4 regions of the Streptomyces sp. NPDC018045 genome follow, and region 1 is predicted to be linked to each of the others. Evidence: riboswitches for the same ligand, from Rfam matches in the RefSeq annotation. Region 1 holds a riboswitch; each other region holds the start of a gene.
The links. A riboswitch is a leader RNA that binds a small molecule or an ion and turns the genes downstream of it on or off. The one in region 1 is predicted to bind cobalamin.

Region 2: linked by a shared signal. The riboswitch ahead of ACH4EB_RS02465 (HoxN/HupN/NixA family nickel/cobalt transporter) and the one ahead of ACH4EB_RS33765 (hypothetical protein) in region 1 are both predicted to bind cobalamin.
Region 3: linked by a shared signal. The riboswitch ahead of metE (5-methyltetrahydropteroyltriglutamate--homocysteine S-methyltransferase) and the one ahead of ACH4EB_RS33765 (hypothetical protein) in region 1 are both predicted to bind cobalamin.
Region 4: linked by a shared signal. The riboswitch ahead of ACH4EB_RS20885 (ABC transporter substrate-binding protein) and the one ahead of ACH4EB_RS33765 (hypothetical protein) in region 1 are both predicted to bind cobalamin.

What each region holds. Positions count from the first base shown of each region.
Region 1 covers NZ_JBIRFL010000029.1:20,864-28,024, forward strand. The annotation lists gene ACH4EB_RS33760 (cytochrome P450) at 57-1,388, opposite strand; cobalamin riboswitch at 1,857-2,076, shown strand; gene ACH4EB_RS33765 (hypothetical protein) at 2,278-3,168, shown strand; gene ACH4EB_RS33770 (cysteine synthase family protein) at 3,165-4,187, shown strand; gene ACH4EB_RS33775 (ATP-grasp domain-containing protein) at 4,184-5,533, shown strand; gene ACH4EB_RS33780 (MFS transporter) at 5,526-6,809, shown strand; gene ACH4EB_RS33785 (class I SAM-dependent methyltransferase) at 6,778-7,161, shown strand, end outside.
Region 2 covers NZ_JBIRFL010000001.1:587,388-594,548, reverse strand. The annotation lists gene ACH4EB_RS02480 (hypothetical protein) at 244-477, shown strand; gene ACH4EB_RS02475 (DoxX family protein) at 728-1,279, shown strand; gene ACH4EB_RS02470 (VOC family protein) at 1,733-2,233, shown strand; gene ACH4EB_RS02465 (HoxN/HupN/NixA family nickel/cobalt transporter) at 2,430-3,647, opposite strand; cobalamin riboswitch at 3,645-3,858, opposite strand; gene ACH4EB_RS02460 (ABC transporter substrate-binding protein) at 4,102-5,160, shown strand; gene ACH4EB_RS02455 (iron chelate uptake ABC transporter family permease subunit) at 5,160-6,482, shown strand; gene ACH4EB_RS02450 (ABC transporter ATP-binding protein) at 6,752-7,161, shown strand, end outside.
Region 3 covers NZ_JBIRFL010000009.1:237,168-244,328, reverse strand. The annotation lists gene ACH4EB_RS22450 (3-phosphoshikimate 1-carboxyvinyltransferase) at 1-586, opposite strand, end outside; cobalamin riboswitch at 1,498-1,727, shown strand; gene metE (5-methyltetrahydropteroyltriglutamate--homocysteine S-methyltransferase) at 1,894-4,215, shown strand; gene ACH4EB_RS22440 (hypothetical protein) at 4,396-4,782, opposite strand; gene nrfD (NrfD/PsrC family molybdoenzyme membrane anchor subunit) at 4,779-5,897, opposite strand; gene ACH4EB_RS22430 (4Fe-4S dicluster domain-containing protein) at 5,931-6,917, opposite strand; gene fdh (formate dehydrogenase) at 6,914-7,161, opposite strand, start outside.
Region 4 covers NZ_JBIRFL010000008.1:203,435-210,595, forward strand. The annotation lists gene ACH4EB_RS20855 (PLP-dependent cysteine synthase family protein) at 235-1,185, opposite strand; gene ACH4EB_RS20860 (MoaD/ThiS family protein) at 1,185-1,490, opposite strand; gene ACH4EB_RS20865 (putative leader peptide) at 1,648-1,761, opposite strand; gene ACH4EB_RS20870 (hypothetical protein) at 1,862-2,809, opposite strand; gene ACH4EB_RS20875 (ABC transporter ATP-binding protein) at 2,806-3,648, opposite strand; gene ACH4EB_RS20880 (FecCD family ABC transporter permease) at 3,645-4,691, opposite strand; gene ACH4EB_RS20885 (ABC transporter substrate-binding protein) at 4,697-5,695, opposite strand; cobalamin riboswitch at 5,733-5,854, opposite strand; gene ACH4EB_RS20890 (Mov34/MPN/PAD-1 family protein) at 5,893-6,315, opposite strand; gene ACH4EB_RS20895 (amino acid permease) at 6,418-7,161, opposite strand, start outside.

The DNA.
Region 1 (7,161 bases):
TGCCGCCCCATGCATACCCGGCTTCACGGCACAACAGGCCCGTCAGAAGGCGTAGTTCACCGATGGGGCACGGTGTCACGCGGGCTCACGAGCATCTGGATGTCATCGGCCGCCCACAGCACGAACCGTTCGATCGGCGTCACCCGGTGTCCGGGCGCGGGCCGGAAGCGGAAGCGTTTGAGCAGGACGGCGAGGACCAGTTCGGCCTCCACCATGGCGAGTTGGGCGCCCTCGCAGCTTCGCGGCCCGATGCCGAACGGGATGTAGGCCAGCCGCGGCCGCTCGGCCACTTCCCGCGGGGCGAACCTTTCGGGTACGAACTTCTCGGGCTCGGGCCAGTAATCGGGGTTCATGTGGACGGCCCAGAACGGGTAGAAGATCGTCGTCCCGGCGGGGATCTCGTGGTCGCCCAGGACGAGGGGCCCGGTCGTCTCCCGCGCGCCGTAGGGGCCGGGCGGGTAGAGCCGCATCGCCTCTTTCAGGACCATGTCCAGGTAGGTGAGGCGCCGCAGATCGGCGTACTCGGGCACCGTGCGGTCGCCGAGGACCCGGTCCAGTTCGGCGGCGACACGTTCGGCCGCCTCGGGGTGGCGTCCCAGGAGGTGCAGGGTCCAGGAGACGGCCACACCGGTGGTGTGGTGGGCGGCCAGCAGCGTCACCATGACGGTGTCGCGGATCCGCGCCGGGCGCTCACCGGCCTCGACGAGCGCCCCGATCAGATCACTGCGGTCCGTGCGGCCGCCGGAGCGGTGCGCCGCGACCGCCCGGTCCACCGTCTTCCGCAGGTGGGCGAGGGCCCGGGCCGCCCGCTCGGCCCGTTCCTCCGGCGTGCCCGGGACCGGCACCTGGTACAGCCGCCCCAGGTACTCGGTGAGCACCTCCTCGAAGGCCGCGACGACGCCGTCCGGGTCCGCGGCCTCACCGTCCAGCGCATAAGCACAGATCATCCGCAGCGACAGCGCGGTGAGGTCCTTCTGCAGTGCGACGGGCCCGCGGCCCGCCCGCTCGTCCCAGCGGTCCGCGAGGCCGGTCGCCAGCGCGGTGAACCGTGCGCAGTGACGTTCGTGGGACGGGCGCCCGGCCAGCACCGACAGCAGGACGCGTCGCCAGGGCGTGTGCTCCTCGGCCGGCAGCACCTGGAGGTTGCCGGCCTCGCACAGCGGGTCCAGGAACGCGAACAGCCGCTCCGGCCGTTTGTCGATGTGGGCCGTGGCCTCCAGCAGTACGGGGTCGGCGACCGACACGGCCGTCTCCGCGCCCGGAAGCTGGAACCGCACGACGGGCCCGTACTCCGCGTGCAGCCGTAGCTGGTAGGTGTGCAGTCCGCCCGCCGCCGCGACCGCTCCCACGCCGCCGTCCGGCCGGGGCTCGGGACCAGGGATACGCATGGCCAACGCCTCCTGTTCGGCAGCCCGTTGCGCCGTGCGGAGGACCCGCACGGCGGGGGTGCGGCCTCCATCATCATCCGTCCCGGGTTCGCGTGGCAGGAAGGCGGTCAGGACGGTCAGGTGGCCGCAGGGCCGGTCCCGGCCGCCGCCGAACGTCCGGGAAGGAGCCCGATGACGGCCCTGGGCCCGCCTCTCCTCGTCCCGGGGCTCCCACGCGGCACCTCCAGCCGGGGCCGCCGGCTCGAACCGTTCCCCGGGCACGGCGAATGAATCTGCCGCGGGACCGTGCCGACCCGAGCCGAGGTGACATGTTTGAGCCGGGTCACAGGTGGTGTGCTGCACGGCAGGGCCCCAGGTGACAGGCGTCCGCGGGCGGCGATCCCGTACTGCACACATCGCGCGCCCTGTCAGCGGTGCCGATCGAGACAACCACGCAGGTCTCCCTGTTGCGGTGGCCGAAGCGCCTCTACGCTGATGTGCGCAGTCGGTTCGCGCCACCGTGGCGCGTCGTAAGAGGGAAACCCGGTGGGAATCCGGGACTGTCCCGCAGCGGTGAGTGGGAGCGAAGGCCGCCAACAGCACCGGACCCGGCCGAAGGGTGCGGGAGGCGGCGGCCGGAAGGTGTCGCCGGAAGGCCCGGCCGACGTGCCCACGAGTCCGGATACCTGCCGACCGCGCGCGTGCGGGCACGGACGCACGCGCTGTCCACGGTGACCTCGAGGGCTGGGTCGGCGGTGCGGGCGGAGCGGCGCGCGTACGGCGCGCCCGTCCTCTTCACTCACCGGTCATTCCCCGGACCGGGTGCGGCGAGAGAGGGCGTGTTCGTGACCGAGGCATACCTCCGGGGCGGCCGACGGCCTGCCCAGGCACGGCCGTGGTGCGGTGACCGATGCTGACCGCGTCCGGTGGCGCATCGGCGGGGTGCGTCTCCGGCGTCTGCCAGGGGACGCTGGGCGAGCTCTACCAAGGCCCGTCGCACTCCGGTGGGGACGGTGACCGGGACATCGCGATCGTGTCGTTCCCCGTCGACCGCCACTCCTGGGTGTACTTCACGCCGGGCGCCGCCCCCGGGAACGCACCGCCGCTCGGTGAGAAGGCGGCGACGGCCGCGCGGCTCTTCCTGGAGCACTCCGGCCTGACGCTGCCGCCCGGCCGCTGGAGCACCCACTCGGACCTGCGCGTCGGTGTGGGCATGGCCAGTTCGACGGCCGACATCGTGGCGACGCTGCGCTGTCTGTTCCGGGTCTTCTCCCTGCCGTACGACACGGGGGCCGTCCTCCGCGTCCTGTCGGCGATAGAGCGGGCCGACAGTGTGTTCCTCGACGAGTTCGCGCTCTACCTGAGCGGCCGGCACCGCGTCGTACGGCGGCTGGGCACCGGCATCGGCTTCCACACCGCCTTCGTCATGGAGCCGGGCACGGTGGACACCGCCGCGGTCACCCCGCTCCTGCGGCGGCACTACCGGCGCTGCGCCACCGAGTACGAGAAGTGTCTGACCGACCTCCTCAAGGGCTTCGCCTCGGGGGACCCGGCCGCCGTGGCCCGGGCCGCGACCTTCAGCGGAGCGCTGTCCCAGGAGGTGCTGCCCAAGCACAGCTTCGACGCCGTACTGGCCCACCGCGAGGAGTTCGGGGCGGACGGCCTCTTCGTCGCCCACACCGGCTCCCTCATCGGCTACCTCTTCAGCCGCCGTCCGGCGCCGGCCCTGAAGGGCGAGCTGTCCGCCTTCTTCCGGTCGCTCGGCCACCAGTGCTCATTCGCCCAAGGAGGCTACGCGTGACGCACCCCCACATAGCCGATGCCCTGAAGATCCCCGACCTCGTCCGGCTGTCGGACGGCATGGTGCTGCTGCGGTTCGAGTCGATGAAGATCTACTCGGCGCTGGCGGCCGTCCGGCACCTGCTCGACCGGGGCACCATCCGCCCCGGGCAGACCCTGATCGACAGTTCCAGCGGCATCTACGCCTACGCCCTGGCGCTGGCCTGCCACCGCTACGGCCTGCGGTGCCACATCGTGGCCTCGACCACCGTCGACGCCACGACGCTCGCCCAGCTCGAAATCCTCGGCGCGACGGTCGAACAGGTCAGACCGTCCCGGAATCTCAAGCTCGACCAGGAACTGCGGGTCCGGCGGGTACGGGAGATCCTCGCCGAGCGGCCCGGCGTCCACTGGATGCGCCAGTACCACGACGACATCCACTACCTGGGCTACGGGGAGGTCGCGGACCTGGTGGCCACGGCGCTGCCGGACCGGGCGCTGACCGTCGTCGGCGGGGTCGGGTCGGGGGCCTCGACCGGTGGCCTGGTGGCGCATCTGCGGCGCCGTGATCCCGACGTCCGGCTGGTCGGGGTGCAGCCGTTCGGCAGCGTCACCTTCGGGAGCCAGGACCACCACGACCCGGAGGCGATCATCGCCGGTATCGGTTCCTCGATCCCGTTCGACAACGTCCGCCACCAGTTGTACGACGCCGTGCACTGGATGGACTTCACCCACGCCATGTCCGGCGCCGTCGCCCTGCTGCGCGAGCACGCCGTCTTCGCCGGGCTGTCCACCGGCGCCGCGTACCTGACCGCCGCGTACGAGACCCGCCGCCACCCCGACCGGCTCCATCTGGTGATCGGAGCCGACACCGGCCACCGCTACGTGGAACGGGTCTACGCCCGCCACCGGGAGGCCGCGGACCTGACCGCGCTGAAGCCGACCGAGGTCGGCGGTCCCGAGGAGATGTCCATGCCCTGGTCGACGATGGCGTGGAACCGCGCCCCCTGGCCGTTGCCCCGTAAGGAGACCCGCGCATGACCGTGGTCTGCCTGGAATCGCTCACCTTCGGGCTGGGCCGCCTGGCGCGCGCCGCCGGGCGGCTCGGCGAGCCGCTGCGGCTGCTGACCCGCGACCCCGCGTACTACGCGCACGAGCTGGAGAGGCTGCCCGCGGACGCCGTCGAGGTGGTGGAGACCGACACCTTCGACACGGAGCTGGTGGCAGAGCTGCTCGGCCGGACCCCGGACCTGCGGGGCCTGATCAGCTCCACCGACACCTGGATGCTGGTCGGCGCCGCACTCACCGCCCGCTTCGGCCTCCCCGGCCTCGACCCGTCCGTACTGCGGCTGGCCCGGGACAAGGCCGCCGTACGGGACCGGCTGTTCGCGGCCGGCCTGACCCGGTCCCGCGCGGCCGAGGCGGACAGCGGCGACCCGGCGACGGCCGAGCTGCTGGTGAAGGCCGTGGGCCTGCCGGCGATCCTCAAGGACACCGCGGGCACCGGAAGTCAGAACGTCTGGCTGGTACGGGACGAGCGCGAGCTGGACGCGGCGCTGGCCGAGGCCGCCGGGCGGGAGCTGAAGGGCCGCCTCTTCGCCGAGCCGTACTTCTCCGGCCCCGTGTACAGCGCGGAGACGCTGACCTGGGCGGGACGGACCCGACTGCTGGGTGTCTCCAGCCGGCTGATGTCGCCCGAGCCGCACTTCCGGGAGGAGATCACCGCGTTCCCCGTCGCCTTCCCGGAACCGCGCCGGGCCGCTCTGGAGCGGTGGCTGGACGAGGTGCTCGCCGCGATCGGCTACACCGACCGGTTCGCCCATGTGGAGTTCGCCCTGACCACGGCCGGTCCGGAAGTGGTGGAGATCAATCCGCGGATCGGCGGCGCGCTCGTCGGTGAGGGGCTGTGCCGGGCCCTCGGCGTCAACGTGTACGAGGCGATGGTCGAGGCGGCGCTGGGAGTCCGCCCCGGGCTCATGGACGCGGCGCTGCCCGGCGGCCCCGCCTCGGCCTTCGTCCTCGGCTACCCGCAGCAGCCGGGGGTGTTCACCGGCGTCGCCGGACTCGGCCGGCTGCCGGACATGCCGGGCTCCCCCGCCTGGTACCCGGTCAAGCGGGTCGGCGATCGCGTCGAGCACCTGGGGGACAGCCGCGGCTACGCGGGGATCGTCTACGCGGAGGCGGAGACCGCCGAACTGGCCACCCACTGCGCCGTCGCGGCCGCCAACGCCGTACGCGTCCTGACGGAACCGTTCTCTGCGGCGGACGGAGCGGACGGGACGGACGCGTTGGGCGGGACGGACGAGGCGGGTGCGGCGGGTGGGGCGGACGCGGCGGCCCCTGCGGGTACGGCGGTCACAGCGGCGCACCGGGCCTCCGGTGGCTGAACGCGACGGCGGCGGCCGCGGGTTGCGCGCCACACTGTCCACCCTGACCGGGCCGCTGCGCTTCCTGCTGCTCAGCTCCTTCCTGATTCCGCTCGGCAGCTTCATGGTCCTGCCGTTCATGTCGGTCTTCCTGCACGAGCGGCTGGGGATGGGGCTCGGGGCGGTCGGTGTGGTGCTGGCCGCCGCGTCCCTCGTGCAGTTCTCGGGCGGGGTCCTCGGAGGGGCGCTCGCCGACCGGGTGGGGCTGCGGCGCACGATGGTCTGGGCGCTGGTGGTGCGCACGGCGGGCTTCGCGGCGTTCCTGGCGGCGCTGCGCTGGCCCCCGATGGCGGTGGGGGCGCTGATCCTGACCTGCTGTGGCGCCGCGCTGTACCTGCCGGCCAACAAGGCGTACCTGGTGCACGGTGTGGCCGAGGAGCGCAGGCCGGGGTTCCTTTCCGCGGGCAACGCGGCGCTCAACGCGGGGATGGCCGTGGGGCCGGTCGTCGCGGGCCCGTTCGTGCTGTCGTCCCCCGGCCCGCTGTTCGCCGTGGTGACGGCGCTGTTCGCCGTGGTCGCCGTGGGACACGCACGGCTGCCGGCCGTGGGGCGGGAGGAGGAGCGCCGCGTCCACGTTCCCGCGGCCGGCCAGGGGCTGCTGGCCGGGATCGCCGTCCTCCCCTTCGTCGCCAACGGCCTGGCGTTCTACCTGTACTTCCACTTCCAGCACTACCTCGCCGTGTACGCCGTGGCGCGGGCCTCCAGCGAGTTCTACAGCCTCGTGCTCCTGACCTGCTTCGTCCTGGTCATCGTCGTCCAGCCGCTCGCCTCGGACGGCATCCGGCGGATGAGCTACCCCGTCGCCCTGGCGGTCGGATTCGCGGGGCTGGCCGCCGGGATGGCGGTGCTGGCGTCGGGGACGCGGACCGCCCTGCTGGCGGGCGGCGTCCTGATCACGCTCGGCGACATCGTGCTCTTCCTGAAGAACGACCTGGAGGCCCTGCGCCGCAGTCCGCGTTCGGATGCCGTGGTCTTCGGGCAGCAGCGGCTCGCCGCGGGGCTGGGGGCCGGTGCCAGCGGCGTCCTGGGCGGGCAGCTCTACGGCTTCGGCGAACGCGCCGGGCACCCGGGCTGGTTCTGGCTCTTCGCCGCGGCCCAGTGCGTCCTGCTGCCACCGCTCCTGCTCGCGCTGCGGCGCGGACGGAGCGCCCCTCCCCCCGCTCCCACTGTTCACGACGACCTCACGGAAGGACCACTGGTTCCCGATGACGCACACGGGCGGATTCCAGGACGATGACTTCTGGACCGAGTTCCACGACTTCCTCTTCTCCGACCAGCGCCATGCCCAGGCCGAGGAGCTGCTCACCACCTCTCCCCTGCTGTCCTTCCCGACCGGCGCCCGGGTGCTGGACCTGTGCTGCGGGCCGGGGGTGTTCACCGTTCCGCTCGCCCGCAGGGGCTTAGGCGTGACGGGCGTCGACCGCAGCCCGGCCATGCTGGACCGCGCCCGCAAGCGGTCCGCCGACGCCGGGGTCACGGCCCGGTACGTACAGGCCGACATGCGGGAGTTCTGTGAGCCCGGTGCCTTCGACGTGGTCCTCAACATGTTCACGTCGTTTGGCTACTTCGACGACCCGGCCGACAACGCC
Region 2 (7,161 bases), on a different contig from region 1:
GCCGGGCCGTGGACTGCCGGCCGGTGGGTGGGGCGGTGGTGTGGGGCGCGGGTTGGGGTGGTTGTGGGGTGGTCTGTTGTTGGTGCGGGGTTATCGGGGCCTGGTTGGTGTGGCCGATCTGTGTGGTCAACGCTGCCGATAGTGGCGTTGGTTCGGGGGGCTGTGCCGTTCCGGGAGGCGCGCGATGACGTCGTGGTGGGCGGTCGACATGCGTGGTGGTCGGTCCCGGTGCACGCTGAAAGCATGGCTGAGCATCCGCCGGTGATCGTGCACCCGCCCTCGTCGTCCGGGAGGCGGCGGGTCACCATCCACGGGCAGATCGTCGGGCTGGCGCACGGGCGCGGTGACGTCGCCGAGTTTCTGCGGCATGCGGGGCTGGCGCCGGATGCCGAGGACATCGACCTGGACGCGCCGGGGCTGGTCGAGTGGCGTGGGGGTGACAAGGACACGTGGACGGTTTCGGAAGGGGAGGGGTGAGGGGTGTGAAGGGGGCGGGGCGCGCGTGCGGTGGGGTGGGGTGCGGTCGGGGAGGGTAGGTATTGGGGTTACGCGCTGTGCGGGTCGGCATCCGGAGGGTGACGGTGTGCGGCGTGGGTTGTTGTTCAGCTTTCAAGTGGTGTGTATCGTCGAGGTGTGACTTGAAGTTTCAAGTACTTCCGGTGGCCGACGGCCGGTCCCCGTGCCGGGTCCGTCGGCCCAGGCAGACCAGACAGAAATGAGCACTCGCATGTCCTCCCCCCTCAGCCCCCTCCGTGACTACGGCAGCGGTGTCGACGACCGGCACGCCGCCACTCCGCACGCGTACGACGTCGGTCTGCTCGTGCTGCGGCTCGCGGTCGGTCTGATCATGGCCGCGCACGGTACGCAGAAGCTGTTCGGCTGGTTCAGTGGGGCCGGGCTGGACGGGACCGGGCAGTTCTTCACGGCCAGCGGTTACCCGGCAGGCAAGGCGATGGCCGTGGTGGCCGGCCTCAGTGAGACGCTCGGCGGCGTCGGGCTGGTGCTCGGGCTGCTGACGCCGTTGGCGGGCGCGGCGGTCGTCGGAACGATGGTGAACGCGCTGGCGGTGAAGTGGGGCGGTGGTTTCTTCGCGCCCGAGGGCGTGGAGTACGAGCTGCTGCTCACGGCGGGCGCGGGCGCCCTCGCGCTGACCGGGCCCGGCCGCTACGCGGTCGACCGGCTGCTCCCGGTGCTGCGTACGCACCGGCTCGCATATGGGGTGGCTGCCCTGGTGTTCGGCGTGGTCGCGGCGTTCGTGATTCTGCTGGTACGCGACTGAGGCTGAGCTGGGTGGAACTGGGTGAAGTGAGGCCGCGTGGGGGCGGTTGGCGTACGTGAGGCTGCGGGGGCGCGTGCGGTCATGTGAGCCGCGCGGGGCTATGTGCCGGTCTATGTGAGGCCACGTGAAACGGCGTGGCCCACGTGAAGCCGTGGGGGTCACTTGAAGCCGTGGGGGGCCCGTGAAGCCGCGTGGGCCCACATGACGCCGCATGGGCCCACGTGGGGTCGCACGGGGTCGAGTGAAGACACGTACGACCACGTGCAGGCACGTAGGTCCACGAGAGGTCGGCGAAGCGACGCCGAGCCGGCGGTCGGCGAAGCGACGTCGGGCCGGCTGCCGAGGAAAGCGACGTCGGGCCAGAGCCGGGGGAAACGTCCTCGGGCCGGGACCACGCGGACTTGAAGGAAGCGAAAGCGACGTGAGTGGAGAAGCGGAAGGTGAGGGGTTGACGTGGCGGTGCGGCGGCTGAATCACGCGGTGCTCTACGTACGGGACGTGGCGCGCGCTGTGGACTTCTACACGGAGGCGCTGGGGTTCCGGGTGGACAGCGAGATCCCGGGGAGGGCCGCGTTCCTCAGGGCCGAGGGGACCGCGAACGATCACGACCTCGGGCTGTTCGCGGTCGGCGCCGCGGCGCCCGGGCCGGAGCATGGGCGGGTGGGGCTCTACCACCTGGCCTGGGAGGTCGGCACCCTCGGCGAGCTGGCGGACGTGTCGGCGGACCTGGCGGAGCGGGGCGCGTTGGTCGGCGCCACCGATCACCTGGTGTCCAAGTCGGTGTACGCCAAGGATCCGGACGGCAACGAGTTCGAGGTCATGTGGCGGGTGCCGCGGGAGGACTGGCCGGGGCCGGACGAACCGGACCGGCTCCGTCCGCTCGACCTCGAAGCCGAGCTGGCGCGCTGGGGGCGGGACGTGAAGACGGGCGCGGCGGCCGGTTCCGCGACTTGAGGGGGAGGGGGCGCGGCGCCCGGGTCGGCGGTGCGAAGGGGAAGGTGGGCGCGGCGCCCGGGTCGGCAGCTTGAGAGCGGGGTACGCGTGGTCGGGTCGGCTCCGCGTCCCCGTAGGCCAAGCAGCCTTCCGATCCCGGCTCCGCGCCCCCGCACGCCAAGCGACCTACCGCCCCCCAGCCGCCGCGCCTCCTAGGTCAAGCGGCCTCCCGGCCCTCCGTCGCCCGGGCCGACCAGCGCTTTTCCACCCCGGCCAGCCGCCAGTACGCCAGGGCGGCCGCCCAGACGACCACGAACAGGCCGACGATGATGAAGCCCACGTTGTCCAGGTCGATCGACGAGATCCAGCCGGTGAGGCCGTCGGTGAGGCCCAGCTTCTCGTGCAGGACGGTGACCAGTTCGATGGTTCCGATGAAGAAGGCGACGGCGATCGACAGGCCGGTGATCGTGAGGTTGTAGTAGACCTTGCGTACCGGGTTCGAGAACGCCCACTGGTACGCGAAGTTCATGAACGTACCGTCCAGCGTGTCGAACAGGCTCATCCCCGCAGCGAAGAGCAGCGGCAGGACCAGGATCGCGTACCACGGCAGACCGGCCGCCGCGCCGCTGCCCGCCATCACCATCAGCGTCACCTCGGTCGCGGTGTCGAAGCCGAGGCCGAAGAGCAGGCCGAGCGGGTACATCTGGCCGGGCCGGGTGATGGAGCGGGTGAAGCGGCCCAGTACGCGGTTCATGAAGCCGCGGGAGTCGAGGTGCTGTTCCAGCTCCGTCTCGTCGTACCGGCCCTGCCGCATCGCGCGGAACACCCGCCAGATGCCCGCCAGCGCGACGAGGTTGAGGGCGGCGATGAGGTAGAGGAAGCCGCCGGAGACCGTGGTGCCCACGGTGCCGAGCACCTGGTGGGCGCTCGATCCGTCGTCGAGCAGGGTGCCGGCCAACTGTGCGCCGCCGGCGACCAGGGCCGCCATGGCGACGACCACGCTGGAGTGCCCGAGCGCGAACCAGAAGCCCACCGAGACCGGGCGCTTGCCGTCGGCCATCAGTTTGCGGGTGGTGTTGTCGATGGCGGCGATGTGGTCGGCGTCGAAGGCGTGCCGCATGCCGAGGGTGTACGCGGTGATGCCGAGGCCGACCCCGAAGACCTGCGAGCCCACGGTGTAGTGCTGCGGCACGACCAGCAGGAAGAGCACACCGAAGGCGACGACGTGCAGGGCGGCTATGACCGCCATCAGGCCCGCGGTCCGCACGGTGTCCTGGCGCCGCCAGCGAAACCCGGGCAGAAGGGGCGGGGAGGGGGAAGGCGAGGGGGACGACGTTGCGGCTGGGGGAGGGGTTGGCGGAGAAGTCGGGGACGGCGTAGGGGAATCGGCGGACAGGGGCATCCGGTGGTCACGCTCCAGCACCTCGTGGATCATTTCGTGAGATGCCGTGGCCGGTCTCCTGGCTGACGGGTGTACGCGCCCGCCCCTGCCTTCCCGGCCGCGGGCTGCGGCCAGTGGCTCCGTACGGGCGCCCGGCGCGTACGGAAAGGGGCGGGAACTTCCCGATCACAGTGGCGAGGGCCGCTCCGGTCTGGACCCGAAGGTCTTCACCGGTCTTCCCGACACCACGGCCCGGACACTCTAACGCCCGCTGGCCACATGGTCATGGTCATGATCGCTGGATGGTCATCGGACAGGGGCGTCGGACAAGGTCATCGGACCAACATGGCGGGAACCCGGGGCGCCGTCCGCTCGACTACCTGGTCCTGGGCCCGTATACGCGGGCCGTGGGCAGTCGAGAGGCAGGGAGAGCGGACGTATGCGTCCTCGCGTGGGTCTGGTGAAGTCGGTGACCGGAAAGCGATCGGTGACGACGGCGGCGTCAGTGGTGGTGCTGGCGGTGGCCGCGCTGGCCACTGGTTGCGGCAGTGGTGACGGGCGTACGGCTGCGGGCGGATCGGCCGGTTCGGGCGGCGCGGCGGGAGGCTTTCCCGTCACGGTTGCCGATTGCGACGGGCGGCGGACGACGTTCACCGAGGCGCCGCGGAAAATCGTCACGAGCAATGCGGCGAGCCTGGAAATGCTGCTCCGGCTGGGTGCGGGTGACCGGGTCATCGGTACCGGATTCCCGCCCGGAAAGGGCACGTTGCCGCCTGAACTCGATGCCCGCGCGCAGCGTGTCCCGGTGCTGGGGAAGACGGTGATTCCGAAGGAGAAGCTGCTCGGTTCCGGAGCCGACGTCTATATCGACACGTTCGCTTCCATGGGCACCATGGGTGGAGCGGCGACCGGGCCGACCGAGGAGGAATTCGCCGCGGCGGGCATCAAGCACGTCTATCTGGCGTCGACGGCGTGCGCGCCGCGCAAGAAGGTGCCGCAGCGGGATCTGTCGGCGGTGGAGGGCGACATTCAGCGGCTCGGGCAGGTCACGGGCACTTCGCAGCGTGCGACGCAACTGGTGAGGGAGATGCGGAAGAAGGTCTCCTCGGTACATGCGGCCCTCGCGGACGTGCCCGCGGCGAAGCGGCCGTCGTACTTCTTCTTCGATTTCGACGCGGGGACGAAACAGCCCGTCGCGGTCTGCAATCGCCAGGTGGCGAACGCGGTGTTGACCGAAGCCGGGGCGCGGAACGTCTTCGCGGACTGCGCGAGCGCTTTCAAGCCGGTGTCGTGGGAGGACGTGGTCGGCAAGGACCCGGACTGGATTCAACTCGGCGTACGGAACCGGGGCAGCGCCGCGGCCAACGAGAAGGCATTCGACGAGGCCGAGAGATTTCTCAAGGAGTTTCCGGCCACGGCGGGGCTGCGGGCGGTGAAGGACGGAAAATTCCTTCGGATCGGCTCGGAGCGGACGACCATCGCCGGGGTGGGCAATGCCGACACGGTACGGCAGATCGCGGAGACGCTCTACCCGGACCGGCTGGCCACGTCCGGGGCGGGCCGCTGATGGCGCCGTTCGGTGCTGAGCGGGCCGATCAGGTTGAGCGGGATGGGCGGGCCAAGTCGGCCGGACGGGCCGAGACGTCCGGACGGGCCGAGACGTCCGAGCGGGCCGAGCCGGCTGAGCGGGCCAAGTCGGCCGAGCGGTCCGAGTCAGCCGGGCGGGCCGAGGGGGCCGGGCAGGCCGGGCAGGCCGAGCGGGTCGAGGAGCGTAACGGGTCGGACCGTACGGCCCCGGACGCTGCCCCTACGGGAGCCGTAGGCGCGGCTCGTACCGTATGGCTCGCCATCGGTCTGCTGGTCGCGCTGCTCGGCGCGCTGACCGCGGCCGTCGCGCTCGGTGCCACCGACATCGCTCCGGCCGAGGTGTGGTCGGTGGTGTTCCGGCGGCTGGGCGGTGAGCCGCCCCGGCCGGGTACGGACGACCTGATCGTCTGGCAGCTACGCGTTCCGAGGGCGCTGCTCGCCGCGCTGGTCGGCGCGGGCCTCGGGCTCGTCGGTACGGCCACCCAGGCGCTGGTGCGCAACCCGCTGGCGGACCCGTACCTGCTGGGCATCTCCAACGGTGCGTCGCTCGGCGCGGTGGCCGCGATCGTGCTGGGCGCGGGCGCGATGGCGGGAACGGGCGGGGTGTTCGGCGCGGGCGGAACGTTCGGCCTGGGTGGGGGCGTGGGTCTGTCGCTGGCCGCCTTCACCGGGGCGCTCGCCTCGTTCGCGCTGGTGTGGACGCTGGCCCGCCGGGGCGGCGGCTTCGCGCCGCTGCGGCTGGTGCTGGCCGGGGTCGGCATCGGGCAGTTCCTGGCGGGGTTCACCAGCTATCTCGTCCTACAGGCCGGGGACGAGCAGCAGACGCGCGGCGTGCTGTTCTGGCTGATGGGCAGCCTCGGCGGCGCCACGTGGGGCACGCTCGTCCTGCCGGCGCTCGCCGTGCCGGCCGGGCTGCTGGTCCTCCAGGCGCGGGCCCGCGCGCTGAACGCGCTCACGATGGGGGACGAGACGGCGGCGAGCGTCGGCGTGGACGTCGTCCGGCTGCGCCGCACGCTGTTCGTGGTGACCAGCCTGCTCACCGGCGTCCTGGTGTCGGTGTCCGGGGCGGTCGCCTTCGTGGGGCTGATGGTGCCGCATCTGTGCAGGCTGATCGTGGGGGGCGACCACCGCAGGCTGCTGCCGCTGGCCGCGCTGACCGGGGCGCTCCTGCTGGTGGTGGTGGACATCGTGTGCCGTACCGCCATGGATACCCAGGAACTGCCCGTGGGCGTGGTGACGGCGCTGATCGGCGCGCCGGTGCTGCTGTACGTCCTGGACCGGCGGCTGGGGGGCGGGACGTGAGCGGGGGCGAGAGCGTCAGCGGGGAGGAGAACGGGGGCGGGGACGGGAATGGGGACGTGAGCGGGAGCGGGCCTACGGGTGTGGGCGCCGCGGCTGCCGTTACGGGCCCGGTGACGGACAGAGCTACGGATACGGCTACGGACACAGCTACGGAAATGGCTACGGACACAGCTACGGACACAGCTACGGAGACGGCGATGGACACGCCCACGGAGGCGACGATGGACACGCCGACGCGCATGGCTACGGACACGACCACGGGCCACGGTCTGCGGATCGACATCGAGGATCTGCGGGTGTCCTACGCCGGCCGGTGTGTGGTGGCCGGGGTGCGTCTGATGGCGGCGCCGGGCGAGATCGCGGGGGTGGTCGGTCCGAACGGCAGCGGCAAGTCCACGGTGCTGCGTACGGTCTACCGGCATCTGCGCCCGGAAGCGGGCCGGGTGCTGCTCGCGGGGGAGGACATCCGGGCCATGCCGCCGACGCGCACCGCCCGGCACATCGCCGCCCTGCCCCAGGAACGCGGCGGCGACTTCGAACTCACCGTCCACGAGGTGGTGGCGATGGGCCGCACCCCGTACAAGCGGGCATTCGCGGGCGACGACCGCGCCGACCGGGAGACGGTGGCCCGCGCCCTGGCCGACGTGGGGCTGGCGGAGCACGGCGGGCGGCGGTTCTC
Region 3 (7,161 bases), on a different contig from region 1:
ACACCGGTCCCTTCACCCAGACGGGCAGGCAGCCGTCGTCCCCGAGATACGTGATGTCCGCGCCCAGTTCGGCCAGCGGGTCGACCAGCCAGTCCATCGGCCGGTGCCGCAGTACGTCGTCGCCGTCCACCACCGCCGGGGTGCCACTCCCCGCGAGTACGCCGATCAGCAGCCGGGCCGCGGCGCTCGACCCTCCGGTCTCCACGTACGGCACGCCCTCGGGCCACCGGGCGACATCCGGGTGCTCCCGTACCCGCTGCGGCACCGGTGCCGCACCGCGCCGCACGGTCAGCGTGGCGCCGTCCGCACCGGCCACGACCTCCACGCCCAGCGCGCGCATCGCCGGCAGCAACGCGCGTACGGCGCCGCCCACGTTGGCGTTGCGCACCGTCAGCACCTCGGGTGCTCCCGGAAGCAGGGCCGCGAGCAGGGCCCGGTGACTGACCGACTTGTCGCCCGGCACCCCGACGCTCAGCGCACCGGCACCGACGGCCGCCGCGGCCCGCCCGCCGTCCACCACCAGATCCGCCGATTCGGTACCCGGCTTGTCGAATGTCTTCCGGGTCCCTCTCCGGGCGTCAAGCACACCTTGCTCCTTGTTCCTGGACACCGGGTTCAAAGTCGCCCGGGACACCCGCCTTGCAGTCGGCATCACCATGACGGCACGGGGGATTCACCGCGTACGGCAACGTGAACGCCTCACCGACACCGCATCAAGAAGGGGAAAAACCCCTCGGTCAAAACCGCGGTCGCCGCGGCGGACCGGAATGTCCGGCAGATGCCGGGGACGGGGATTCGATGGTCAGGGCTCGATGGACAGGACTCAATTGACGGTCACCCCTCCCCGCGGTACGGCAAACCATGGGCAAGGCCCCCGTGGCGAGGCCGACTCAACCACCCGTACAGAGCAACTGTCAATGAATAGTTGACCACTTCATCAAGTCCCCCACACCCCCCGGCCCCCAAAGAAAACCATCCTTCCCCCACGCGCCCCACCGCAATCCCACCGCCACGCAAAAGGTTCCCGGAAACCCCTCGAACCCCGCTCCGCAGCCCGTCACCACCACCCACCTGACACCTCGCGCACCCTCTCCCCAGGCCACCACGCACCCACCACGACCGCGCCCGGCCACTCCCACCACCTCATCCACAAACTTCCCACCGGAAGCAACAGCGAGAAATACAGCGACCAATAAGCGGCACAGAAACACCCTCGGCGGCGGTGCCGACGACGCCTTTGCCGCATTCGCAGAACGGTGCGCCGCCCGGATGGCCGATGCAGCCATCCCGGAATCCCGCTTCAGCCGCGGTGAACTCACGATCGGGCGAGGCGCGCGACGAGGCAACGCCCCACCCGAATCGGCCCGGCAGGGTTTTCTGTTGCGGTGTGGCGGCGGAGGCACAAGGGCCGCCCGACCCGCCCCGCCGGCTCCCCTCGTGTCCCATCTCACGCGCCGCCACACGAACAGGTCTGTCCGTACGAGGGGTGAGGGACCTACTCTGTCCGGTGCAACTGGTTCGCCCTGTCCGCCAGGCAGGTGCGTCGCAAGAGGGAACCCGGTGGGAATCCGGGACTGCCCCGCAGCGGTGAGCGAGAACGACCGCCGTCATACGCACTGGATCCGGGCCGCGGATCCGGGAAGCGACGGCCAGTAGGTGCCCGCCGGACGAAGGTCCGGCAGGCGTGCCCGCGAGTCCGAAGACCTGCCCGTTGCCCGCGTGCGTCCATACGTGCGCGGACATTCCGGTGACCTCGAGGGCGGGTCGGCGTACACATCAGACGAGCACGCGTGCCGTTCGGCGGCGCCGGGTGGCCCGTCCGGTGCGTCATTCCTTCGCGTTCTCGTCCCGTCACCGGGACTCGGAGAAGAACACGTCCGCGAAGGAGATTCCGTGACAGCGAAGCCCGCAGCCGCGGCAGCACGGGCCACCGTGTACGGCTACCCCCGCCAGGGTCGCAACCGGGAACTGAAGAAGGCCGTCGAGGGGTACTGGAAGGGCCGCGTCAGCGCGGACGCGCTGACGGAGACCGCGAAGGACCTGCGCCGTTCGAACTGGCAACAGCTCGCCGACGCCGGCATCCACGAGGTACCGACCGGTGACTTCTCGTACTACGACCATGTGCTGGACACCAGCGTCATGGTCGGAGCGGTCCCGGAACGGCACCGCCCCGCCGTCGAGGCCGACGCCCTGGACGGCTACTTCGCGATGGCGCGCGGCACGCAGGACGTGGCGCCGCTGGAGATGACCAAGTGGTTCGACACCAACTACCACTATCTGGTACCGGAGTTGGGCCCTGACACGGTCTTCACCACCGACTCCGCCAAGCAGGTCGGCGAGGTGCGGGAGGCGCTCGCGCTCGGCCACGCGCCGCGCCCGGTCCTCGTCGGCCCGGTCACCTATCTCCTGCTGGCCAAGCCCGCCCCGGGTGTCGCCGCCGACTTCGATCCGCTGACCCTGCTGGACCGGCTCCTGCCCGTCTACGCGGAGGTCCTGGCCGACCTCCGTGCGGCCGGTGCCGCGTGGGTGCAGCTCGACGAGCCCGCCCTGGTGCAGGACCGCACCCCGGCCGAACTCAACGCCACCGAGCGCGCCTACCGCGTCCTCGGCGGCCTCGACGACCGCCCGAAGCTGCTGGTCGCCTCGTACTTCGACCAGCTCGGCGAGGCCCTGCCGGTGCTCGCCAAGAGCCCCGTCGACGGTCTCGCGCTGGACTTCACCGAGGCCGCCGCGGACAATCTGAACGCGCTCGCCGCCGTGGGCGGCCTGCCCGGCAAGCGGCTGGTCGCCGGTGTCGTCAACGGCCGCAACATCTGGCTCAACGACTACGAGAGGTCGCTGGGCACGCTCGGTACGCTGCTGGGCCTGGCCGACCGGGTCGACGTGGCGGCCTCCTGCTCCCTGCTGCACGTGCCGCTCGACGCCACCGCCGAGCGGGACATCGACCCGCAGGTCCTGCGCTGGCTCGCGTTCGCCCGGCAGAAGACCACCGAGATCGCCACGCTCGCCCGCGCACTCGCGCACGGCACCGACACGATCGCCGCCGAACTGGCCGCCAACCGAGCCGCCCTGGCGTCCCGCGCCGGTTCCGCGATCACCCACGACCCCGCCGTACGGGCCCGTACCGCCGCCGTCACCGACGCCGACGGCCGCCGCTCGGCGCCCTACGCGCAGCGGACCACCGCGCAGCGGGCCCACCTGGGCCTGCCCCTGCTGCCGACCACCACCATCGGCTCCTTCCCGCAGACCGCCGAACTGCGCACCGCCCGCGCGGATCTGCGCGCGGGACGCATCGACACGGCCGGGTACGAGGAGCGCATCGAGCACGAGATCCGCGAGGTGCTCTCCTTCCAGGAGCGGGCGGGCCTCGACGTCCTCGTCCACGGCGAGCCCGAACGCAACGACATGGTGCAGTACTTCGCGGAACAGCTCACCGGCTGCCTCGCCACACAGCACGGCTGGGTCCAGTCGTACGGCACGCGCTACGTCCGGCCGCCGGTCCTCGCGGGCGACATCTCACGGCCCGAGCCGATGACGGTGCGGTGGACGCGGTACGCGCAGTCGCTCACCGACCGGCCCGTCAAGGGGATGCTGACCGGCCCGGTCACCATGCTCGCCTGGTCCTTCGTCCGGGACGACCAGCCGCTCGGCGACACCGCCCGGCAGGTGGCGCTGGCCCTGCGGGACGAGGTCGCCGACCTGGAGGCGGCCGGCACCTCGGTCATCCAGGTGGACGAGCCGGCCCTGCGCGAGACACTGCCGCTGCGCGCCGCCGGCCATGCCGCCTACCTCGCCTGGGCCACCGCGGCGTTCCGCCTCACCACCAGCGGCGTACGGGACCGTACGCAGATCCACACGCACATGTGCTACGCCGAGTTCGGCGACATCGTCCGGGCCATCGACGACCTCGACGCCGACGTCATCAGCCTGGAGGCCGCCCGCTCCCACATGCAGGTGGCCCGGGAACTGGCCGAACACGGCTACCCGCGGGAGGCCGGGCCGGGCGTGTACGACATCCACTCGCCCCGGGTGCCGAGCGCCGAGGAGGCGGCGAGCCTGCTGCGCAAGGGTCTCGGAGCCATCCCGGCCGAGCGCCTGTGGGTCAATCCCGACTGCGGTCTGAAGACCCGCGGCTGGCCCGAGACCCGCGCTTCGCTGGAGAACCTCGTCGCCGCCGCCCGGACCGTCCGGGCGGAGCTGCCGCCCTCGGCCTGACCTGAGCCGGTGGCGGTGGCGGCGAGGACCTCGGCTCCTCCGCCGCCTCCGGTTCCGCACGGACGACCGGGGCTGAGGGGCCCCGGTGTGCCGCCGGGGTGAGGGCCCCGGCCGCAGAACGGGCGGGCGCGGAACGGAACTGAGGCTGCTCCGCGCCCGCCCGTGACGTCCTGAAGGCGGTCAGCTCTCCCCCGCGCTCTCCAGGACGATTTGCAGCTCGACCTCCTGGTCGCCCGAGACCGTGCCTTCCGTACGGACGGAGAACGCGCGCGTCAGCACGTCGCGCAGCCGGTCCACCGCCAGGTGGCTGCCCTGGAGGTCGGCGGTGACGGTGGCGGCCAGGCCCACGCTCGGCCGGACCTCGCCGCGTACCTCCGAGGTTTCGAAGGTCTCGGTCCAGACGGTCGGGTGCCCGGGCTGTTTCGGCTCGTCGTGCGCGGTGTCGCCGGCGGCCCGGTCGGAGTCGAAGCAGCTCCGCAAGGTGCTGAACACGGCCTCGGCGTCGGCCGGGGACTGTGCGCTGAGCACGACCTGGGCCGGCTCGTCGTTGTGGGGTGTGCGGGTCATGTGGGCTGTGTCCTCTCCGCGCTGTGCGTTGGGGTGGTGCGGCGGGCTTCCTTGGCCGCCCGTTGGGGTACGACGGTGTACTTCGGGTCCTCGGCGGAGGCGATGCCGGCCGCGAAGACCCCGAAGCGGGTGCACGCGGAACCGGCGAGCAGCGCCAGGCCGCTCGCGGCGGCCAGCGGGCGTGAACGGCCTCCGCACACGGCGCCCACGGCGGCTCCGGCCGCGGTGAGCGTCCTCGCCGTACGGAGCAGCGTGCCGGCCCGCCCCGCGCGGTAGGTTTCCGCGACCATGCCGAGGCGCCGTTCGGCGGCCTTGGTGACCGCTTCGTCGGCGGCCGCGGCCAGTACCGCGGCGCAGCGGGCGGGCGCGGTCTCCCGTGCGGGGGCGACGACGAGCGCCATCCCGCAGGCGGCGGCCGTCGCCGACGCGGCGAACAGGTACGGGAGTTCGCGGTGGGCGCCGTGCCAGGCGGGGACGGCGGTGTCCGCCGCGAGGACCGCGGTGTAGGTGGCGACGGCCGGTCCGAGGAGCGCCGCGGCGCCGGTCGCCACGGCGCCCGCCCGGGGCAGCCTGCCGGTGACCGCGGCCGCGGCCGCGGCGCCCGCGGCGGGCCCGTAGGCGGCCAGCAGCCAGGAGCCGACGCTCATCGGCGAGGTCGGCTTGAGGACCCGCAGCATGTTCCCGAACCGGCCGGGTCTGCCGAGGTCGTTGACGAGCGCCGCGGTGGACAGGGAGACCGCCGCCAGGGAGGAGACCTTCATCGCGGTGGCGGTGGTGGCGCGGCCGGTCGCGTGGGCTCCGGCGGCCAGCACCGATCCGGCGCCGGCCAGGCCGCCGAGGAAGAAGTACCCGGCGATGTCCCGGGCGCGCCAGGCGGGCGCCTTGATGACCGGTCTGCCGTAGTACGACGCGAACTCGGCCGGCGGTGCCATGAGCTGCTCGCCCCGGCCGCGCTTGCCGCCCCGGCGTCGTCCTCGGCCGTCGCCCTCTCGGCCCGGCCCGGCCCCGTCAGGCCCGCCCGGCCCGCTCGCCCCGCCGCGCAGCATCTCCGGCGCGGCGGCGCGCCCAGGGAGCCCGCCCTCGGAGCCCTCACGGGTGACATCGGAGCCGTTCATCCGTTCATCCCTCGTCCGTTGATCGCCATCCGTTCATCGCCTGCCCTTCCGGACGGTGGTGATGCCGAGGTGCTTGAGTGCGGGCCCGGCGAACGCCAGCGCGATGCCGCCGGCCAGCGAGAGCGCCGCGGTGCCCGCGTGCTTCCACATGGCGGGCAGGTCGCGGGTGGTGACGACGGGGTCCGGTGGCAGTCCGTAGACCTCGGGTTCGTCGAGGAGCAGGAAGAACGCGCCGTCCCCGCCGACGCCGTCGGTCGGCTCGTGACCGTACAGCCGCGCGTCGGTGACGCCTGCCGCGTGCAGTTGGCCGACGCGGAGCGCGGCCCGCTCGCGGAGTTCGTCCAGCGGCCCGTACTGGATGGATTCGGTCGGACACGCCTTGGCGCAGGCGGGTTCCTGTCCGGCGCCGAGCCGGTCGTAGCACATGGTGCACTTGAAGGCGCGGCCGTCGGCGGGGCGCTGCTCGATGACGCCGTACGGGCAGGCGGGTACGCAGTAGCCGCAGCCGTTGCAGATGTCCTCCTGGACGACGACCGTGCCGAACTCGGTGCGGAAGAGCGAGCCGGTGGGGCAGACGTCCAGGCACGCGGCGTGCGTGCAGTGTTTGCAGACGTCGGAGGCCATCAGCCAGCGCAGCTCACCGCCGGGGCCGGCCGGGTCGCCGCCCGGCGGCGCGCCGCCGGTGCCCGGCGTGTCGGCCAGGGGCAGTTCCGTACGGCCCTCGGGAGCGGGCGGAGCCTGGTCCGCGGCCGGGTCCCGGCCCGGCGGTACGGATTGTTCGATGAAGGCCACGTGCCGCCATGTCGACGCCCCGAGGCCCTGTGTGTTGTCGTAGCTCATCCCCGACAGGGTCAGGCCGTCCTCGGGAAGCGCGTTCCACTCCTTGCAGGCCACCTCGCACGCCTTGCAGCCGATGCACACCGACGTGTCGGTGAAGAAGCCCGTCCGGGGCGGTGCGCCGGGGTGGCCCGCGTCGCCGACCGGGTCCGGTTCGACGCCGCTGAGCAGGTGGCCGGTCATGGGCGGGGCTCCGTTCCGGTGGTCGCGTCGAGGCCGGCGCGCCGCCGGTGGGCCGCGACCAGTTCGGGCAGTCCGGGGCCGCGCGGGCGGCGTCCCGGCCGGATGTCGGCGGTGAGCGCCTTGTCCTCCTGGATGTGGGCGTTGGGGTCGAGGGCGATCGCCACCAGCTCATTGGCGGCGTCGCCGGTGACCACGCCGTTGGGCCCCCAGTGGAAGGGCAGGCCGATCTGGTGGACGGTGCGGC
Region 4 (7,161 bases), on a different contig from region 1:
GCCTCCGGCATCGCTGCGTCATACGTCGGCGGGCGGCGAAAAGTTCAGGCGGGGCGCGCCGGGTGGGAGGAGCCGCCGGCCGACGGGATCGGCCGGCGGCGGGCCGGACGGGGCGAACCAGCCGGAGACGGGCAGGCCGGGGTCAGACCAGCCGGGAGCGGACCGGACCCGCATCGGCTCCCGGGGGCGGACCGCCCCGCCCTCTCGCCGGCTTTCGGGTGCCCGCGCCGCCCGTCAGGCCCAGAGCTGGCCGTGCAGCGTCTCGATCGCGGCCTCGGTGGACTCGGCGGTGTAGACGCCGGTGGAGAGGTACTTCCAGCCACCGTCGGCGACGACGAAGGCGATGTCGGCGCTCTGTCCGGCCTTGACCGCCTTGCGGGCCACGCCGATCGCCGCGTGCAGGGCGGCGCCCGTCGAGACGCCCGCGAAGATGCCCTCCTCGGCGAGGAGTTCGCGGGTGCGGCGGACGGCGTCCTCGGAGCCGACGGAGAAGCGGGTGGTGAGCACCGACGCGTCGTACAACTCGGGCACGAAGCCTTCGTCGAGGTTGCGCAGCCCGTAGACCACGTCGTCGTAGCGCGGCTCGGCGGCGACGATCTGTACGCCGGGGACGTGCTCGCGCAGGTAGCGGCCGACGCCCATGAGCGTGCCGGTGGTGCCCAGGCCCGCCACGAAGTGGGTGACGGACGGCAGGTCGGCGAGGATCTCCGGGCCGGTCGTGGCGTAGTGCGCGCCGGCGTTGTCGGGGTTGCCGTACTGGTAGAGCATCACCCAGTCGGGGTGCTCGGCGGCCAGCTCCTTGGCGACCCGTACGGCCGTGTTGGAGCCGCCCGCCGCGGGCGAGGAGACGATCTCCGCGCCCCACATGGCGAGCAGCTCGCGCCGCTCGGAGGAGGTGTTCTCCGGCATGACGCAGACGATCCGGTAGCCCTTGAGCTTGGCCGCCATCGCCAGCGAGATGCCGGTGTTGCCCGAGGTCGGCTCCAGGATGGTGCGGCCGGGGGTGAGCCGGCCGTCCTTCTCCGCCTGCTCGATCATGTGGAGCGCGGGCCGGTCCTTGACCGAGCCGGTCGGGTTGCGGTCCTCCAGCTTGGCCCAGATGCGGACGTCGGCGGAGGGCGACAGCCGCGGCAGGCGGACCAGCGGGGTGTTGCCGACCGCCGCCAGCGGGGAGTCGTATCGCATCAGCGCAGTTCCCGGGGGCCGTCGGACATGCCCGAGCCGCCGGCCACGGCCGGGAGGATGGTGACGCTGTCGCCGTCGCTGAGTTCGGTGGAGATGCCCGCCAGGAACCGCACGTCCTCGTCGTTGAGGTAGACGTTCACGAAGCGGCGGAGCTGCTCGCCGTCGACGAGGCGCTCGCGGATGCCGGAGTGGCGGCTCTCCAGGTCGACGAAGAGGTCGGCGAGGGTCGCACCACTGCCCTCGACGGCCTTCCGGCCGTCGGTGTAGGTGCGGAGGATGGTCGGGATACGGACCTCGATGGCCATGAGAGCTCCTGTGGAAGGGCAGTGACGTGCGGGCGGGCGAGCGGGCGGCGCAGGCTCGGGGCGTGCGCCGCGGAGGCGCTGGGCGGAAGGGCGCGGTACCGGGCGCGCACGGCAGGGTGCGCACCGGGGCCGCCGCGCGGCCGTGGTGTCGGCGGCGTCAGGCGGCAGCGCGGTTCGGACAGATGGCGCTGGCAAGGCGGCACAGGTCGACGTGCAGCCGCGCCACAAGCACAATGCCCGGCGTCTTCTCGCTCACGTCGTCAGAAACCATGCGGTCATCGTATCGATTCCCGGTCCGGGGACTGGAACCTCGTCTTGCGATGCGGACGCTCGGTGTACATCAGGTGGGACGCGGTCGGCGGCGGTACGGCTCAGGGGCGTGCCCCGTACGCCGCGATCCGCTCGTCCCTGCTGGTCAGGCAGCAGCTCATACAGCGCACGGCTTCGGCGCTCGTGTAGAAGAGGCAGCAGGTCCGGCGGAGGTAGACCAGGCGCGGGGAGCCGTCGCGGCGCGTGACGGTGACCACATCACCGAGCGCGGCGAGCCCGCCGGGCGCACCGTCCAGGAAGACGGCCCAACGGCGGGCCAGCAGCGCCGGGTCGGCGCGGGACGCGCCCAGGGCGGTCGCGCAGCCGTGGGCCACTCCCCCGCGCAACTGCCGCAGCCCGGCGTGGGTCCGCTCCCGCAGCGCGTCGGCCAGGGGCAGCAGGTGGCGGGTGAGGACGGTGTTCTGGAGGGCCCGGACGGTGACGTTCGGACGATACGGGCCCGTTCCGTCGCCCGGCCCGCCCGACCCATCCAACCCGCCCAGACCGTCCGTGCCCATTCCCGTGCCGGTTTCCGGGCCCGTCCCGGGTGCGTCCACGGTGCGCAACGTCCGCAGCCGGACCTCGGCGATGCCGTGCCCGGGGTCCGGCCGCAGGAGGACGTTCTCGGGCCGTACGTCCAGGACGTGGCCGGTCAGCGCCCAGTGCAGGACGGCCGCCGCGGTCACCCGGCCCGCGTAGACCGCGATGAGAGTGAGGGCGGCGGCGTGCGCGGTGCGGTGGCCGCTGCCCTGGTGCTCGGTGTCCAACAGGCGGGACAGTTCCGGGCCGTACGGGTCGAGCAGCCGGTCGGCGGCGAGCCAGCCGGTCCCGCCGGGCGGCGGCGCGCCCAGGCCGAGGTGGTAGCGGGGGCCGTGCGCGGCGAGTGCGGCGAGCGCGGCGTGCGGACCTTCCGTGCCCCCGGGAACGGCTTGCCGAGTGGCGGCCTGCCGGAGGGCGGCCTGCTGACAGGCGGTCGGCCGGCGGGCGGCCGCCCCCTCGTACGCGCTCACCGTCGCCCCGCCGTGCGGGCCTTCGCGTCCGGCGGCAGGTACACCACCGTCGGCGCCCCGGTCAGCGGGTGCGCGCTGACCTCGGCGGCGACCCCGTACACGTCGGCCAGCAGGTCGGGGGTGAGGACCTCGTGCGGCGTTCCCTGGGCGACGACGCGGCCCGCGCGCAGCACGTACAGGCGGTCGCAGTAGTACGCGGCGAGGTTGAGGTCGTGCAGTGCGAGCAGGGTGCTGGTGCCCAGGCCGGCGACGAGGGCGAGAACGTCGAGCTGGTAGCGGATGTCGAGGTGGTTGGTCGGCTCGTCGAGGACGAGCAGGGACGGCTGCTGCACGAGTGCCCGCGCGACCAGGACGCGCTGCCGTTCGCCGCCCGAGAGCGCGGCGAAGGAACGGTCGCGCAGCTCCGCGACGCCCACCCACGCCAGTGCCCGGTCGGCGAGGGCGGTGTCGGCCGCCGAGTCGGTCTCCCAGAAGCGCTTGTGCGGGGAGCGGCCCATGGCGACGATCTCGCGCACGGTCAGCTCGAAGGTGCCGCTGCCGTCCTGGGGGACGGTGGCGACGCGCCGGGCCCGCTCCTTGGCCGTGAACCCGGCCAGGTCCCGGCCGTCCAGGGTGATCCGGCCGTGGGTGGGGGCCAGGGTGCCGTAGACGCAGCGCAGCAGGGTGGTCTTGCCGCTGCCGTTGGGCCCGACCAGGCCGACCGTCTCGCCCGGGGCGACGTGCAGGTCGGCGCCGTCGACGAGATGACGGCCGTCGACGCCGTACGACAGGCCCTCGGTCCGCAGTTCGGCGGGGGCGGCGCCCGCCGGGGTGTCCGTGTCCGTGCTCCGGCCGCTCATCCGGTGATCCCTTCCGTACGGGTGGTGCGGCGCAGCAGCCACAGGAAGAACGGGCCGCCGGCCAGGGCGGTGACCACCCCGACGGGGATCTCCTGGGAGCCGGCGACGGTGCGGGCCAGCAGGTCGGCGAGGACGACGAAGACCGCGCCCGCCAGCGCGACGACCGGCAGCAGGGCGCGGTGCGAGGCGCCGACGAGCATGCGGACGGCGTGCGGCACCATCAGCCCGACGAAGCCGATCGACCCGCTGGCCGCCACGAGTACGCCGGTGACCAGTGACGCGAGGACGAAGACGGCGGCGCGGAAGCGGCCGGTGTCCAGGCCGAGGACGGTGGCGCCCTCCTCGCCCACGAGCAGCAGGTCGAGCGGCCGGGCGAGGGTGAGCAGCAGGGCGAGACCGGCGAGCAGCACGAGGGCGGGCAGCCACAGGGTGTCCCAGCGGGCCTGGCCGAGGCCGCCCAGCGTCCAGAACATGAGGGACCGCAGGTGTTCGGCCCGGGCCGAGGTGACCAGGACGAGGCTGGTCAGCGCGGAGAGGATGTACTGCACCGCGACGCCCGCCAGCACCAGCCGTCCGGTCGTCATGGTGCCGCCGCGCCGGGCCAGGGCGTAGACGGCGACCAGCGCGCCCAGCGATCCGGCGAAGGCGGCCAGCGGCATCGCGACCGCGCCGGCCAGGCCGCCGCCGACGCCGAGGACGACGACCATGACGGCGCCGGTCGAGGCCCCGGAGGAGACGCCGAGCAGGAACGGGTCGGCGAGCGGGTTGCGGACCAGCGCCTGTAGGACGGTGCCGATGACGGCGAGCCCCGCGCCGACGACGGCGCCGAGCAGGACGCGCGGCAGCCGTACGTCGAGGACGATGGTCGGGAACGGGCCGGCGGGCGCGTCCCCGGTCAGGATGCGCAGCACGTCGCCGGGCGGGACGCGGACGGAGCCGAGGACGAGCCCGGCCAGGCCCGCCGCGAGCAGGGCGGCGGCGAGCACGGTCAGGACGAGGGTGTGGCGCAGGCGGCGCGGCGGTGCCGCGGTCGTGCAGGTCACCGGGGCTACTTGACGGCGTCGGGGTGAAGCTGTCCGGCCAGCGACCGGACGGCGTCGGGTACGCGTACGCCGAGTACCGCGCTGGACAACGGCAGCACCGCGAACCGCTTGTTCTTGATGGCCGGTACGTCCTGGAGCGCGGGGTCGTCGAGCAGCCGCTTCTTCTTCGCCGCGACGCTGATACCGCCGTAGTCGTAGATCACGATGATCTCGGGCTTGCGCTCGACGATCTGCTCCCAGGACACGTCGGCCCAGGTCTTGGCCCGGTCCGCGAAGACGTTGCGGCCGCCGGCGAGGGAAATGATCTCGTTGCCGATGCCCTGGCCGCCCGCGGTGTGCACGGCGGAGTCGCCGCTGTCGTAGACGAAGACGGCGGCCGGGTCGGTCCCCTTCAGCTTGTCCTTGGTGGCGGCGATCGTCGTCTCGGCCTTCTTGACCAGGGCTTCGGCCCGGTCGCGTACGCCGAAGGTGGCGCCGACCTCGCGGATCTCCTGGGCGAGCTGCCGAATGCCGGTCCTGCCGTGGGAGCAGTACTCGACGTTCAGGCGGGTCTTGATGCCGGACTTCTCCAGCGCGGCCCGTTCGCGGCCCTCGCCCTTGTCGAAGGCGCTGGCGTAACCGCCGTAGACGAAGTCGGGGTTGGCGCCGAGCAGCGTCTCGTAGGAGGGGTATCCCTTGGCGAGGACCTTGACGCTCCGGTAGTCCTTCTCGTACTGCGGCAGCACCTTGTCGTCGAGGTAGGCGGTGCCGGCCAGCCGGTCCTTGAGGCCGAGGGCGAGCATGATCTCGGTGGTGTGCTGGTTCATGGTCACCACGCGCTCGGGCGGTGCCTCGAAGGTGGTGCGTACGCCGCAGTTCTCGACGGTGTACGGGAAGCCGGCCGTCTTCGCCGTGGCCCCGCCGGGCGCCTTCCCGTCGCCGTCGGTGCCGCAGGCGGCGAGCGGCAGCAGGAGCGCCGCCGCCGTGAGCGCGCGCAGCGCGCCGCGGGACCTGGATCTGGCCATGGCCGTGCCTCCTCCGGGGGATCCGCGTCCCCTGGTCGGTGTGCTGAGGGCGGCAGGTCAGTTCCTGGCTTCCAGGCATGCGGCCTGGTCACAGTGGCGGGACCGTCCCGGATTCGCACCGGGTTCCTGGGTCCTGCCGCCCGAGGTGATGCGGCACAGTGTGTCAGGTGCGCGGGCGGCGTCCGCCGCCGCGGTGCTCAGTAGGCGTCGACGACCTCGACGTCTTCTTCCGTGACCACGCCGTCCACGATCCGGAACGAGCGGAACTGGAACGGTCCGGCGTCGTCGGTGTCGGCCGTGGAGACCAGGACGTAGTGGGCGCCGGGCTCGTTGGCGTAGGAGATGTCCGTACGGGACGGGTACGCCTCGGTGGCGGTGTGCGAGTGGTAGATGATCACCGGCTCCTCGTCCCGGTCGTCCAGCTCGCGGTAGAGCTTCAGCAGGTCCGAGGAGTCGAACTCGTAGAAGGTGGGCGAGCGGGCGGCGTTGAGCATCGGGATGAACCGCTCGGGGCGGCCGCTGCCCTCCGGACCCGCGACCATGCCGCAGGCCTCGTCGGGATGGTCCTTGCGGGCGTGGTCCACGATCTGGTCGTACAGAGCCTTGGTAAGGGTCAGCATGGGCCCAAGAATAAGCAGGCGGGCCGGTGCGTACCGAAGGTTGGTACGCACCGGCCCGCATGCTGGACAGGCACGGAAAGTCCGCCCCGGAAGGGGCCGTTCTCAGTCCTGGTCGCCGCTCTTGCCGGCCGCCGCCGCCCCCACGGCGGGAGCGGCCGGCCTGGCGAACATCTCCGGGTTGCGGGACTTGAGCACCAGGTAGCTGACGCCCAGGACCAGCGCCCAGAACGGCGCCGCGTACAGCGAGACGCGGGCGTCCGGGTCCACGCCCATCATCACGATCACCATGCCGATGAAGGCCAGCGCGAAGATCGAGGTGTACGGGGCGCCGGGCGCCTTGAACTCGGACTGCGGCAGCTCACCGCGGTCGGCCTTGGCCCGGAACCGGAGCTGCGACAGCAGGATCATGATCCAGGCCCACATACCGGAGATCGTCGCGAAGGAGACGACCAGGTCGAAGGCCTTGCCCGGCCACTGGTAGTTGATCCCCACGCCGAACAGCATCATCGCGACGGAGACGCCGGTGCCCCAGGTCGGCAGGCCGTTCTTGCTGAGGCGGGTGAACAGCTTGGGCCCCTGGCCGTTGAGCGCGAGGTCGCGCAGCATCCGGCCGGTGGAGTACATGCCGGAGTTGGCCGAGGACAGCGCCGCGGTCAGCACGACGAAGTTGACGATGGCCGCGCCGGCCGGCAGGCCGATCTGCTGGAAGGCCGCGACGAAGGGGCTCACGCCCGGCTTGAAGACGGTCCAGCTCACGACGGACAGGATGATGATGAGCGCGCCGATGTAGAAGAGGCCGATCCGCCACGGCACGGTGTTGATGGCCTTCGGCAGGACCTTCTTCGG